2 regions of the Psychromicrobium lacuslunae genome follow, and region 2 is predicted to be linked to the other one. Evidence: riboswitches for the same ligand, from Rfam matches in the RefSeq annotation. Region 2 holds a riboswitch; the other holds the start of a gene.
The links. Region 2 has a riboswitch for magnesium ahead of UM93_RS10475 (MgtC/SapB family protein). Riboswitches for the same ligand answer to the same signal wherever they lie in the genome.

Region 1 (6,250 bases), 1.3 Mb from region 2:
CGCCAGCCAGTCTTTGCTGCCAGGCTTCACGGACGCTGCTCGGAGTCCGCTTCGACAGCAGCGAGACAATCAGGTAAACCAGCAGGGAGCAGCCCAGGCCCCAGTAGATGGGCTCATTGGCGTAAATACCGTCGGCGCTGGGGATAACACCGGTGGCGTATAAGGTCAGCAGCGTCAGGGTTACCAGGGTGCCTACCGCCATTGACGCGGCGGCGGCAATGCCGGTGCCGCGTTTCCAGATCAGCCCACCCAAGATGGCCACCAACAGTCCGCCGACCAGAATGTCGTAAGCAATGGTGAGCGCAGCGACCACATCGGGCACCACGATGGCGAGCAGAATAGCGACAATGCCGAGTCCCAGCACCCATAGCCGATTGGCCTTCACATCATGCTCGGGATTTTCGCTATCGACCCTTTGCTTACCCCGACCGAACCAGCTGGCAACGAAAGGCACCACATCGGCGCGGGCGACGGTGGCAGCAGCAATCAGCGCGCCGGAAGCGGTGGACATCATTGCGGCGACCGCAGCAGCCAGCACCAAACCGCCTATCCCGATCGGAAGCAGGTTCGACGCCACCTCAGCGTAAACCACATCCTTACCTTCTTTGGCGACATCAATGGCAGGCAGCGCAACCGATGCGGCCATGCCGATCACGGCTCCCGCGACACCGTAGAGGATGCAGTAGATGCCGGCCGTGGCGCCACCCCAGCGGGCGACCCGAGGCGATTTAGCGGTGAACACCCGTTGCCAGATGTCCTGGCCGATCAGCAGCCCCAGAGTGTAGACCACGAAGTAGGTGACAATGGTTTGCACGCCAATGCCGTCGAGTTGAAAGAAGCTCGCGTCGACCCGGGCCCGAATGCCTTCCCAGCCGCCGGCAGCGCCGAGGGTGAAGGGCAGCATGAGTGCGAAAACGCCAATGGTTTTGATCACGAACTGGGCCATATCAGCCAGCGTGATCGACCACATCCCGCCGATCGTGGAGTAGACCAGCACAATCACGCCGCCAAGAGCAATCGCCAACCATTTTTCCCAGCCAAAGAGCACCACGAAGATGGTGGCGTAGGCGCTGGTCGAAGTGGCACAGAGCATCAGCGTGTAAGCCAGCATCACAATTGAAGAGGTCTGGGTGGCGCGGTGCCCGTAGCGCAGGCTAAGCATTTGCGAGACGGTGTAAATTTTGAGTTTCTGGATAGTCCCAGCGAAAGCCAGGCTGAGCAGCAGCACGCCAGCGCCGATCGCCACCACTAGCCACATCCCCGAGATGCCGAACTTATAGCCCAGACCCACGCCGCCCACAGTTGAAGCGCCGCCGAGCACCACGGCCGCCATCGTACCGGTGTATAGGAAGGGGCCGAGGCGTCGCCCGGCTACCAGAAAGTCCGCATTATTCTTAGTGCGGCTCTTGCCCCAGAAGCCAAAAAGCAGCATGGCGGCGAGATAAGCGATAACGATGATGATGTTGATGACCACGATGCTCCTAAATTGCCTTCCAGGCAACAGATGTTGCTTGCTAGGCTAAGAGGTGATGTAGCTAACAGTCAAGCTTTCCCGGGAAGCTATTATTGAGCCGGGCAAGGTCTGCTCCAAGAAAGGGTCCCTGTGAAAGCTCTTCCGGTCGAACCGAGTATGGCTCCGGTCGCCATTGGCTCACGCATTCGGGCGGCCCGTCAAGCGCAGCGTCTCACCATCGATCAGGTGGCCGAGGTGACCGGGTTGACCAAGGGATTCTTGAGTCGGGTTGAGCGCGATCTGACTTCGCCAAGTGTTGCCTCCCTGGTGACGCTCTGCCAGGTGCTCTCCATCTCAATGGGAGATCTCTTCTCGGCGCCGGAGATCCATCTGCAACGACATGATGAGGCGCCACGGATATCGCTCGGTGGTGAAGGGATTGTGGAGCGCTTGCTCACCGCGCGTTCCGAGCGTCGCTTACAACTGCTCAGCGCCTATATCGAGCCCCATGGTCGAGGGGAAAGTGAGTTGTATGCGGTGGATTGCGATGTTGATGTGCTGCACATCGTCAAGGGACAACTCACAGTGATACTGACTAATGAGAGTTATGATCTGGCCGCGGGGGACACGCTTTCCTTCCCCGGACGCGAACCGCATAGCTGGGTCAATCGCAGCGCAGAGCCGGTCGAGGCGTTGTGGATCCTGGTGCCAGCGGCCTCCCGAAGTTGAGCGCTGGCGAGCGGCTGGCTAGCTAGCAGGTCGCCATTGCGGAAGCCTGCACGGTCAACTAACCGCCAGCGCTGAGGTATAGTGAAAAGGCAAGGTGCCACTCGATAGCTGAGGCTCCTTCGCGGACACAAGCCAGCGATCCCAAACGTCGAGAGACGCCCCGGATCAGGACAGACCACCCCGGCCTAAGGGGTGATCCCGATTGGCTCCCGATACCCCGGGTTACGACGCGAAGTGCCAAAGGTCTGACGAGGAGGGGCAAATCACGGCGAGCTGCCGTACCTCTCATCCATCACGTAGCTTCGTGATTGGCAGAGCATCCTGCTGGAGGAGGGGAGCGAACCATGAGTTCTGGCGATAAACCCTCTCCCGCTCGGCTAACGCCGCTCGTCGGCTAAAGCCGCCCGGGAGATTCCCGCCCTTTAGGGCCAATACCGCCCCGCTGGGGCCACCACAACCGACACTTTTGGCGTGCCGTGATCTGTTCAGGATCCGGAGAGCGCTCATCTTGTGCTGCCGAAAAGGAGCAACATCATGCAGATCACAACCCCTCGTCCGGTCACTCCACCGGGCCGCATTTCAACCTTCAAAAGAGGACTCAGCCGCCGCCGCAACCAACTGCTTGCCGATCGCTTGGCAGAACAGAACCAAGCACTAGCTGTCGCCGCGGTAACGCCACCGGAGCAACTGCTTGCGCAATTCCACAGCAGTCAGCGTGGGCTTTCGCCCATCCGGGTTACGGACGCCGCGGAACGGTTCGGGCCTAATCAGGTCAATCACGATAAGCCAGCACCGGCCTGGCTCCAGTTCCTTGCTGCTTTTAACAACCCCTTTGTGTGGATCCTCTGTGTGCTCGCGGTGGTGATGCTCTTTACCGACGTGATTCTGGCCGATCCGGAAGAAGGGCCCTCCTATAAAGGGGTGGCAACTTTGGGCGTGATGGTGTTGGTCTCGGTCGGGATGCGTTTCTGGCAGGAATATCGCTCCGGAAAGGCTGCTCAGTCGCTGCAGTCAATGGTGCAGACCACCACCGCGGTGACCCGTCAGAATGAGTACGGTGAACCGCTGACAGCGGAGCTTCCGATCGAGCAGGTAGTACCCGGCGACATCGTGGAGCTCGCGGCCGGGGACATGATTCCCGCGGACGTGCGTTTTCTGCGGACTAAGGATTTGCAGATCAATGAGGGAATGCTGACCGGGGAGTCTCTGCCGACCGAAAAAACCCCGGTGACCGCGATGGACTTGAACCAGCACAACCTGTTGGAGGCCGATAGCCTCGGTTTCAAAGGTACCTCGGTGACCTCGGGGAGCGGCACCGCGCTGGTTATTCACACCGGCGCGCAGACTTACTTCGGCGCGATGAGTGCGCAGCTGACCGGAAAGCGGCCGGAAACCAGCTTCGATCACGGAGTCAAGAAGGTCAGCATGCTGCTGATCAAGTTCATGCTGGTGATGGTTCCTTTGGTCTTTGTGGTCAATGGCCTGACCAAGGACTGGACCACCGCCTTCCTCTTCGGCCTAGTCACCGCGGTGGGGCTGACGCCTGAGATGCTGCCGATGATTGTGACCGCGAATCTGGCCCGGGGCGCGGTCAAGATGTCAAAGCATCAGGTGATCGTGAAGAGGCTAAATGCCATCCAGAACCTGGGCGCAATGGATGTGCTGTGCACTGATAAGACCGGAACGCTGACCGAGGATCGCATTGTGTTGGAGCGTCATCTCGATGTGCACGGCAGCTCGAGCCTTCGGGTGCTGCGGATGGCGGCTGCGAATTCGCGGTTCCAAACCGGGCTGCGGAATCTCTTGGATCGCGCCGTGCTCGATGCCGCGGGACCAGAGCTGCTGACCGAATTGGAAACTGCTTACACGCTGATTGACGAGGTACCTTTTGACTTCTCTCGCCGCCGGATGACGGTGGTGCTCGAGGGTGGTAGCGCTCCCTTGATGATCACCAAGGGTGCCGTAGAGGAAGTGCTCGAAGTGTGTGGCAGCGTGCTGGTGAAAGGACATTCCCATCCGTTGACCGCGGCCCATCGGGCGGAACTCAGCGAACTGGTGGACAGCCAGAACGCCGAGGGGCTGCGTGTGCTGGCGCTCGCCACCGCGACCGCAAGCCGTCGCGAAGATTATTCGGTGGCCGATGAAAAGGAGATGACCCTGGTGGGATTCCTCTCCTTCCTCGACCCGCCGAAGGAATCTGCCGCGGCGGCGATTGCTGCGCTGCATCGACACGGCACAGCGGTCAAGGTGATCACCGGTGACAATGAGTTAGTTGCCAGGACGGTCTGCCAACAGGTTGGTATTGCCGCGGAGGGCTCCGCTGAATTACTCTCCGGAGCTGAACTCGAACTACTTGACGGTGACGCTGCGGCTTTCGCCGAAGCGGTGGAGCGGACAACTATCTTCGCCAAGGTCAACCCGCTGCAGAAAGCGCGGATAGTTGAGCAATTACAAACCAATGGACATACCGTCGGGTTCATGGGCGACGGCATTAATGATGCGGCCGCACTACGTGCCTCCGACGTCGGGATCTCGGTGGACACCGCCGTCGATATTGCCCGCGAATCGGCCGATATCATTTTGCTGCGCAAGGATCTGATGGTGCTGGAGGCGGGCATTCAGGAGGGACGGCGTACCTTTGGCAACATCATTAAGTACATCAAGATGACGGCTAGCTCGAACTTCGGCAATATGTTTTCGGTGCTGGTGGCAAGTGCCTTGCTGCCGTTCATTCCGATGATCCCGGTGGTGGTGCTGCTACAGAACTTGGTCTACGACCTCTCGATGCTCTCGCTGCCATGGGACAAAGTGGATAAGGAGTACCTTGACAAGCCGCAGAAGTGGGAGACCAAGGGCTTGGCCCGGTTCATGGTCACCATTGGGCCGATCTCCTCGGTCTTCGACCTCAGCACTTTTGCGTTGATGTGGTTTGTCTTTGCCGCAAACTCGGTCGATCAAGCTGCCTTGTTCCAGTCCGGCTGGTTTGTCGAATCGCTGATTTCACAGACACTCATCGTGCACATGATCCGGACCGGTCGGGTACCGTTCCTGCAGTCCCGAGCCTCCTGGCCGGTGCTGCTTTTGACCGGGGCAGTCTGCTTGTTTGCGCTGCTGCTGCCGTTCAGTAATTTCGGTCATTCGCTCGGACTGGTCAGCCTTCCGTGGACCTATTTCCCCTGGCTGATTGGCACCCTGGCTGCCTATTGCCTGCTCACCCAGGGGATCAAGGTGCTCTTCGTGCGACGTTACGGTCGCTGGTTATAACGGATCTTGCCGGTGGTACCAGGGCCTGGCTGCCACCGGCAGTATCGTTATTTCGCCGATACTGTTGACACGTGAACCCTTGCGTTAAAGTCTTAGGTGCTTGTTGAGAAACATTTGATTCACACTGAGCAACTTGAGGTTGTAGCATGGGTCACATGAATGAGCAGCGCATTGAAGTCGACGGCAAGATCGGCCCGATCGACTCTTCCCGAATTCCTCGTTATGCCGGAGCGGCAACCTTTGCTCGGCTACCACGCCTAGACCAGGTCTCCCAGGCTGATATCGCAGTAGTTGGCGTGCCCTTTGATAGCGGGGTTTCCTACCGGCCCGGTGCGCGGTTCGGCGCCAACCACGTTCGCGAGGCCTCGCGCTTGCTGAGGCCCTACAACCCCGCCCAGCAGCTCTCACCTTTCGAACTCGCTCAGGTCGCCGACGCCGGCGATATGGCGGTGAATCCCTTCAATATCAATGAAGCGATTGAGGAGATCCAACAGAACGCACTAGATCTGACCGCTCCGGATGCCAATGGACGCGGCGCAAAACTGCTCACCCTGGGCGGCGATCACACCATCGCGCTACCGCTGCTGCGCGCCGCTGCGCAACGCGCCGGTGAGCCGGTGGCGATGCTGCACTTCGATGCTCATCTGGATACCTGGGACACCTACTTCGGTGCCGAATACACGCACGGCACGCCCTTCCGCCGCGCGGTGGAGGAAGGCATTCTAGACACCGAGGCGATTAGCCACGTCGGCACTCGCGGGCCGCTCTATGGCAAAAAAGACCTGGAAGACGACCGTCGCTTTG
Region 2 (6,250 bases):
CTGGCCAGCTATTGCCTCGATCGCGCGGCGCGCGCCGGGCAAAGAAAAACCCCGAACCTGTCTGGTTACGGGGTGTGAGAGTGGAAGACTACTTACACCGGTAACCCGAACAGCTGCTTTTCCTCCTGCAGGAGGGCAACCAAAAAGTCGCAACCGCGTTGTCTTTTCAAATCTAGGAAAGACACGATGCAACCTTTCTGTTGGGGTCTGTTTGGTTCTGTTCGGGAGCCACTCTTCTGAGCAACCTGCTCAGAATAACAGCCAGTCACAGTAAAGGGAAGCATGAAGTACTCGCTCGCACCACTCTCTGAGTGCCACCTCGGACGAGCGCAACGAGGAGCGTGATGAGGACTTTTCGTAGCTGGGCGCTACCCGCTGGCGCCTTTGTTATCGGCTTACTTTGCCTCTTCCTCGGGCTACTGCCATGGGCAAATTTTAGCGAGCTGGCACGCCGCACCATCCCCATCCTGCTCTTCGTATTAGCGATGACGGTAATCACCGAACTCGCCGACGATGCAGGGCTGTTCCGGGTTCTGACCTCCCGGCTGGCACGCTGGACGGGAGGGCGGGAAGGTCGAGGTAGGGTGCTCGCCCTATGGTTAGTCGTGGTCCTATTGGCCACCCTCAGCACTGTATTTCTCTCACTCGACACCACCGCGGTACTGGTCACTCCTGTCGTCGTACTGCTCGCCTTACACGCCAGAATTGCGCCGTTACCTTTCGCGCTCACCACGGTCTGGCTCGCGAATACCGCCTCACTGCTACTACCCGTTTCTAACCTGACAAATCTGCTCGCTCAGCACGCGCTGGATGTCACACCATGGCAATTCCTTGGCCTGCTCTGGGCACCCGCCCTGCTCGGGATTGCTCTGCCGGTGCTCTTCGTTTGGCTGCTGTTTCGTTACAAACTTGACGGGAAGTTCAGCGCACCGAACCTGGAAACCGCACCGGATCGAAGGCTACTAATACTCTGCGCCGTGGTGGTCACACTGCTCCTACCCGCTCTGATCAGTGGCATTCCGGTCGAGTATCCAGCTTTACTGGCCGCGGGGGTTTTGCTCCTCGCTTTTGTGGTGCGCCGCCGCGAAACCTTGCGTTGGCGAATTTTGCCAGCCAAACCCCTGCTGCTCACGATGGGCCTTTTCTTGGTGGTCGAGACCTTGCAGGTACACGGCCTGCCGATGCTGTTGAGTGGCGTTGCCGGTCGCGGCGAGGGTCTGTTCAATTTGCTTCAACTGAGCGTTGTGGGAGCCGGTACCGCGAATCTGGCCAATAATCTGCCGGCTTACCTCGCCTTGGAACCTACTGCGCAGAGCCCGCTCCGACTGGCGGCGCTGCTGATCGGGGTGAATTTGGGACCGCTGGTCACTCCCTGGGCCTCGCTGGCTACTCTGCTGTGGCATGAGCGGCTCAAGGCGCTCGGGGTCTCGGTGCCGTGGTTCCGTTTCGCCATTCTGGGTCTAATACTGGCGGTTGTGCTGCTGCCGCTGTCAGTGCTAGCACTCTGGCTCTCCGCCGGATTGCCTGGCTAGTTTTTGGCTGTCTCCAGCGACCAAGACAACTAACCAGCCGATCCAAAGTGTTAGCTGTCGGGGTGACATGCGACTATTGAAGGATGCCCGCCAGTACCGCTCTCAGCAGAACGTGGCGCCCCCCTGGACCATACTCGTTGAATGCCACAGTGGGTGTGCTGAGACGCAGCCTGACCGATCCGTGCATGGTTTTCGAACAAGGTGCCTGGTGGCTGGCCTTTAACACCGCTCAGGGAGCAGCCACCCTTCGCCTACACAACGAGGCTAGTGAGGTGCGGGCCAGCGCCTTCGGGCCAGGGGCGGAAGCGGCATTAGAAACCCTGCCAGCGCTGCTCGGCGAGTTGGACGATTGGAGCGAGTTCGACTCCGAGACCTTTCAGCGGGCGTTACCTCCCTTAGTTCGCGAGGCGCGGCGTCGTAACCCGGGCCTGCGCCTGCCCGCCACAGGACGGGTCATTGATGCCTTGGTCCCGGCGATCCTTGAGCAAAAGGTAACCGGCAAGGAAGCCTTCCGGGGTTACCGAGCCTTGATTTCCTGGCACGGTAACCCCGCTCCGGGACCTGCTCCCAAAGCGCTACGGTTGGCCCCCATCGTCGGTACTTGGGCGACTATTCCATCGTGGGATTGGCATCGAGCCGGGGTCGGACCGCAACGCTCGGACACCGTAATGCGCGCCCTGCAGCGTTCGTCCGGCCTGCAACGTTTGGGCCAGCTCAGCGCTGACCAAGCGAGTGCCGGGCTGCAGAGCATTCCGGGAATCGGGCCATGGACCGCGGCTGAAGTTGTGCAGCACAGCCACGGCGATCCGGACTCGATCTCCGTCGGGGATTATCACTTAGCCAGTTTCGTCGGTATCGCCCTCACTGGTTCGCCGGTCGACGACGACGGCATGCTTGAGTTACTAGAGCCCTGGCGTGGGCATCGGCAGCGGGTGGTGCGGTTGCTTTATCTCTCCGGAGTCACCAAACCCCGACACGGCCCCCGGATGAGCGTGCGAGATTATCGGGCGATCTAGCTCCAGCGAGACGTATTACGACCCCTCGCGGTGGGGATAGGCTTAGCTTTATGAGTGAATTGGTGAATTTGCGGGCTACTTTTGTTCCTAATGACGGCGAGCAGTTCCGGGTGCGGCTTGCTTTGGACATTGCCATTGAGGAGGTCGTGAAGGAGCCCGGCTGCCTGCGCTATGAGGTTACCGAAGACACTCCTGAACGGATCGTGCTCACCGAACAGTGGGAATCCGAAGAAGCGTTGGCCGTGCACGGAAAAGGCTCGGCCGTGCAGGACCTCAATGAATCGTTATCGGCCCTGCTGGCCGAGCCGGTAAAGCTCGAACGACTAGCCTAGGCCAGTCCTCACCGCCGCGGTGCGGTACTGTCGGCTCTGCGCTGGCGGACTCGACAACACCCCGGTCGAAGCGGTTATTAATTCTTTTCGGCTTCGGCTTTCTGAGCAGCCACTGCGGCGTGAACTTCTTTCATGTCCAAACCCTTGACCGCAGTAATGACTTCCTCGAGCTGGCTCGGGTTGAGGGCACCCGGCTGCGAGAAGACCAAGACCTTCTCCCGGAACGCCATTAGGGTCGGGATTGAAGTGATGTTGGCCTCGGCCGAGAGCTGCTGTTCGGCCTCGGTATCGACCTTCGCAAATACCACGTCGTCATGCTGTTCCGATGCTGCTGAATACGTCGGTGCGAAACGCAAGCACGGCTGGCACCAACCCGCCCAGAAGTCGACCAGCACGATGTCATTTTCCTCGACCGTGGGTCCGAAGGTTTCACCTGTGATGTCTAAAGTCGCCATATTTCCAGCCTATCTCTTGAGGAGTTCGAAGCGAACCCGGGCAGTCGAGGAGAAAACTCCTTCGTACGGCCCGCTAAAAACCTCGAACACCCCGCACAACACTCGTCGACGAATCGATATTCCTCAATCCCCGTCTCTCTTTCACCGCCGAGTGTGCAGATCTACACCTTTTGGACGCCGGTTAAGGTGTAGATCTGCACACTCGGCGGCGGACGGGACCCGCCTCAGTCAAGTGCCACCGGCTCGGCGATGATCCAGCGCACCGAGGTCACCCTGGGTTCCAGGCTCAACCGGCTGACCGCTGCTTCTAACAACCGATCGTCCCGTTCCTGCGCTGAAAGCTCAGCCGCGATCCTAACTTCCCCGGGCGTTGAAGTATCCGAAGATTGCACCGAACGAAGCCTGAACTCCGGCAGGCTGACAGCGTGCACTATCAGGGTGCGCAGATGCGCCTCGGCGTCCTCGGCACAACGAACTTCAAAGAGATAGTCCACCGAGACCGGCTCGCGTCCGCCGTCCGGCCCTCTGTCCATGAGACGTCCGAGCGGCCGCAACAGCATGTTCGCCAGCATGATCGCTGCAGTGCCAGCGGCCGCTAAAGCAAACTCCCCCGCCCCCGCCAGGGCACCAATCGCGGCAGTGGCCCAGAGCGTCGCCGCAGTGTTCAGCCCACTCACCGAGGCGCCCTGTTTCATAATCACACCGGCTCCTAGGAAACCGATGCCGGAAACGATCTGAGCGGCAACCCGGGTCGGGTCAGCTCCCGGACCGCTAAAGCTATAACCGCCGAAAATAACGAACAAGGTGGCACCCAGGCTGACTAAGGCATTGGTCCGTAACCCGGCCAGGCGGGCGCGCCATTGCCGCTCGAAACCCACTAAAGCCCCCAATCCCAAACCGCAAAGAATGCGCAGGATCATCTCGAAGAATTCCATCTGTCCACCTCCGGATCACATCGATGAGCATCCAGTTCTGGCGCAACCAAGCAACCCGCCGGAAAAATCCAGAGGGCAAATTCGGTTGCTCCGGGACGGAACGCTGGTTCATCAGGACAGCGTGAGAGACTCGGGCGCACACCAGACGCGCCCAGATATTTGAAGTCACCCCCACGTAGAGCTTTGGCACTGCGCGACGTATCCGAAAAGCATTGGAAGCCACTTGGGACCACCCCTTAAGCCGAGGTGGCCTGTCCTGATCTTGGGCATCTCTCGATGTCGTCAGATCAGTGGCCTGTGTTCGCGCAGGAGCCTCGCCTAACGAGGTGCTGCTCTTTCAGTGTGACGGGTTCCGACCATCCGGGTCAAACCCCGGCGCCGAAAACCACAGCGAGTGCGGAGATCTGCACGCTAAAAGCCGTTTTTAGCGTGCAGATCTCCGCACTCGAGGAGGGAATGAGAGCGCCCGGCGCGGCGGACGGGGGCTCAAGAGTCTAAGGGACCCTCGAACCTAGGAGACCTGGGAGATTTTCACCATATTGCCGGAGGGGTCGCGGAAACCGCAGTCTCGCGGCCCCCAGGGCTGATCGGTCGGCTCCTGCAGCACCTCAGCACCCGAAGCCCGCACCTTCTCGAAAAGCGCGTCGACGTCGTCGGTGCTGAACATAATCATTGGCAGCACACCTTTGGTCAGCAGCTCCTGTAGCGCGTCGCCGTCGGCCTGCGAGCGTCCGGCATGCGGAGCGGAGAGCACAATGCCCAGACCGGGCTGATCCGGACTGCCCACGGTGACCCAGCGGAACTCGCCCTGGGCAACATCGTTGAGCACTTCGAGGCCTAGCGCATCCCGGTAGAAACCCAGGGATTCCTCGACATCGTTGACAGTTACATGGCAGTAATGGAGTGAAATAGTCATGCTTCGAGCTTATTCAGCCCGCCCGCCGCACGCTTCTCGAATCCTGCTCAGTTTCGGTTGCTTCTCGTTCTTGTCCTGGTTGACCTTCGTCGAGTGGATCGACCGGTGCCGCTTCGCCGACTACCGATCCCATCGGCAGCTGCTTGGTCTGTTTGCGCTTCTTCGGCCGAGTGTTGATCTTCGCCACGCAGGCCGGCATCGCCTCCACCGCCCGGTGTTCCCGGGAACGGTAAGCCGTCGGAGTTTCGCCGGTGATCTCGGCGAAGCTTGAGCTAAAGGAGCCTAAGGACGTTGCACCCACTGCCATGCAGGCGTCAGTGACGCTCATCCCGGTGCGCAATAACGCCATTGCCCGCTCGATTCGCCGGGTCATCAGATAGCCATAAGGGGTTTCGCCGTAGGCCGCCTTGAACTGGCGGGAAAAATGCGCGGGAGACATCAGCGCGCGCTGCGCCATCGTCGGCACATCGAGCGGCAGCGCGAAATCCCGGTCAATCAAATCTCGGGCTCGGCGCAGATCAGCAAGAACGGCAAGTTCCTGAGGCGTCATAATTCAAGCTTAGTCGCCCCAGAACTTGCCTACCCCTATTGCTAAGAATTGAACAAGTGTTTAGCATATTGAACATGAGTTCAACTAAGCAGCACGGGCCGCCGGCCGAAGACCTGAACACGCCGGCTAAGATCCGAGCGGCAGCGATCAAATGTTTCGTGGAAACCGGTTTCCAAAAAACCAGTATTCGCAGCATCGCCAGCGCCGCAGGAGTGAGCCCCGGTCTGGTCATTCACCACTTCGGCAGCAAGGATGGCTTGCGTCAGAGTTGCGATGATTACATCCTCAAAAGCACCTTCGCCCGCGCCAATGATGAATCCAGCCCGCAGGGCTTTCGCACCGTATTGCAGCAGCACCTCGACAATCCTGGCGACTTCGACCTGGAAATTGGCTACCTGCGCCGCGCGGTCTCGGAGAACTCCCCGGTCGGGCACAAGTTCATTGCTCTAGTGATCGAGGAAACCGAGACCATTGTGCGCGCCGGGATAGCCGACGGCAGCATGAATCCCTCCTC

Region 1: another riboswitch for magnesium. It lies ahead of mgtA (magnesium-translocating P-type ATPase); the one in region 2 lies ahead of UM93_RS10475 (MgtC/SapB family protein).

The regions. Positions count from the first base shown of each region.
Region 1 is NZ_CP011005.1:3,519,527-3,525,776, forward strand. Features, by position in the region: gene UM93_RS16610 (sodium:solute symporter family protein) at 1-1,432, opposite strand, end outside; gene UM93_RS16615 (cupin domain-containing protein) at 1,604-2,182, shown strand; M-box (ykoK) riboswitch at 2,276-2,445, shown strand; gene mgtA (magnesium-translocating P-type ATPase) at 2,717-5,446, shown strand; gene speB (agmatinase) at 5,602-6,250, shown strand, end outside.
Region 2 is NZ_CP011005.1:2,226,054-2,232,303, forward strand. Features, by position in the region: gene UM93_RS10455 (SLC13 family permease) at 345-1,532, shown strand; gene UM93_RS10460 (DNA-3-methyladenine glycosylase family protein) at 1,682-2,548, shown strand; gene UM93_RS10465 (putative quinol monooxygenase) at 2,599-2,880, shown strand; gene UM93_RS10470 (thioredoxin family protein) at 2,958-3,335, opposite strand; gene UM93_RS10475 (MgtC/SapB family protein) at 3,560-4,270, opposite strand; M-box (ykoK) riboswitch at 4,433-4,603, opposite strand; gene UM93_RS10480 (VOC family protein) at 4,782-5,186, opposite strand; partial or broken gene UM93_RS10485 (helix-turn-helix transcriptional regulator) at 5,338-5,736, opposite strand; gene UM93_RS10490 (TetR/AcrR family transcriptional regulator) at 5,811-6,250, shown strand, end outside.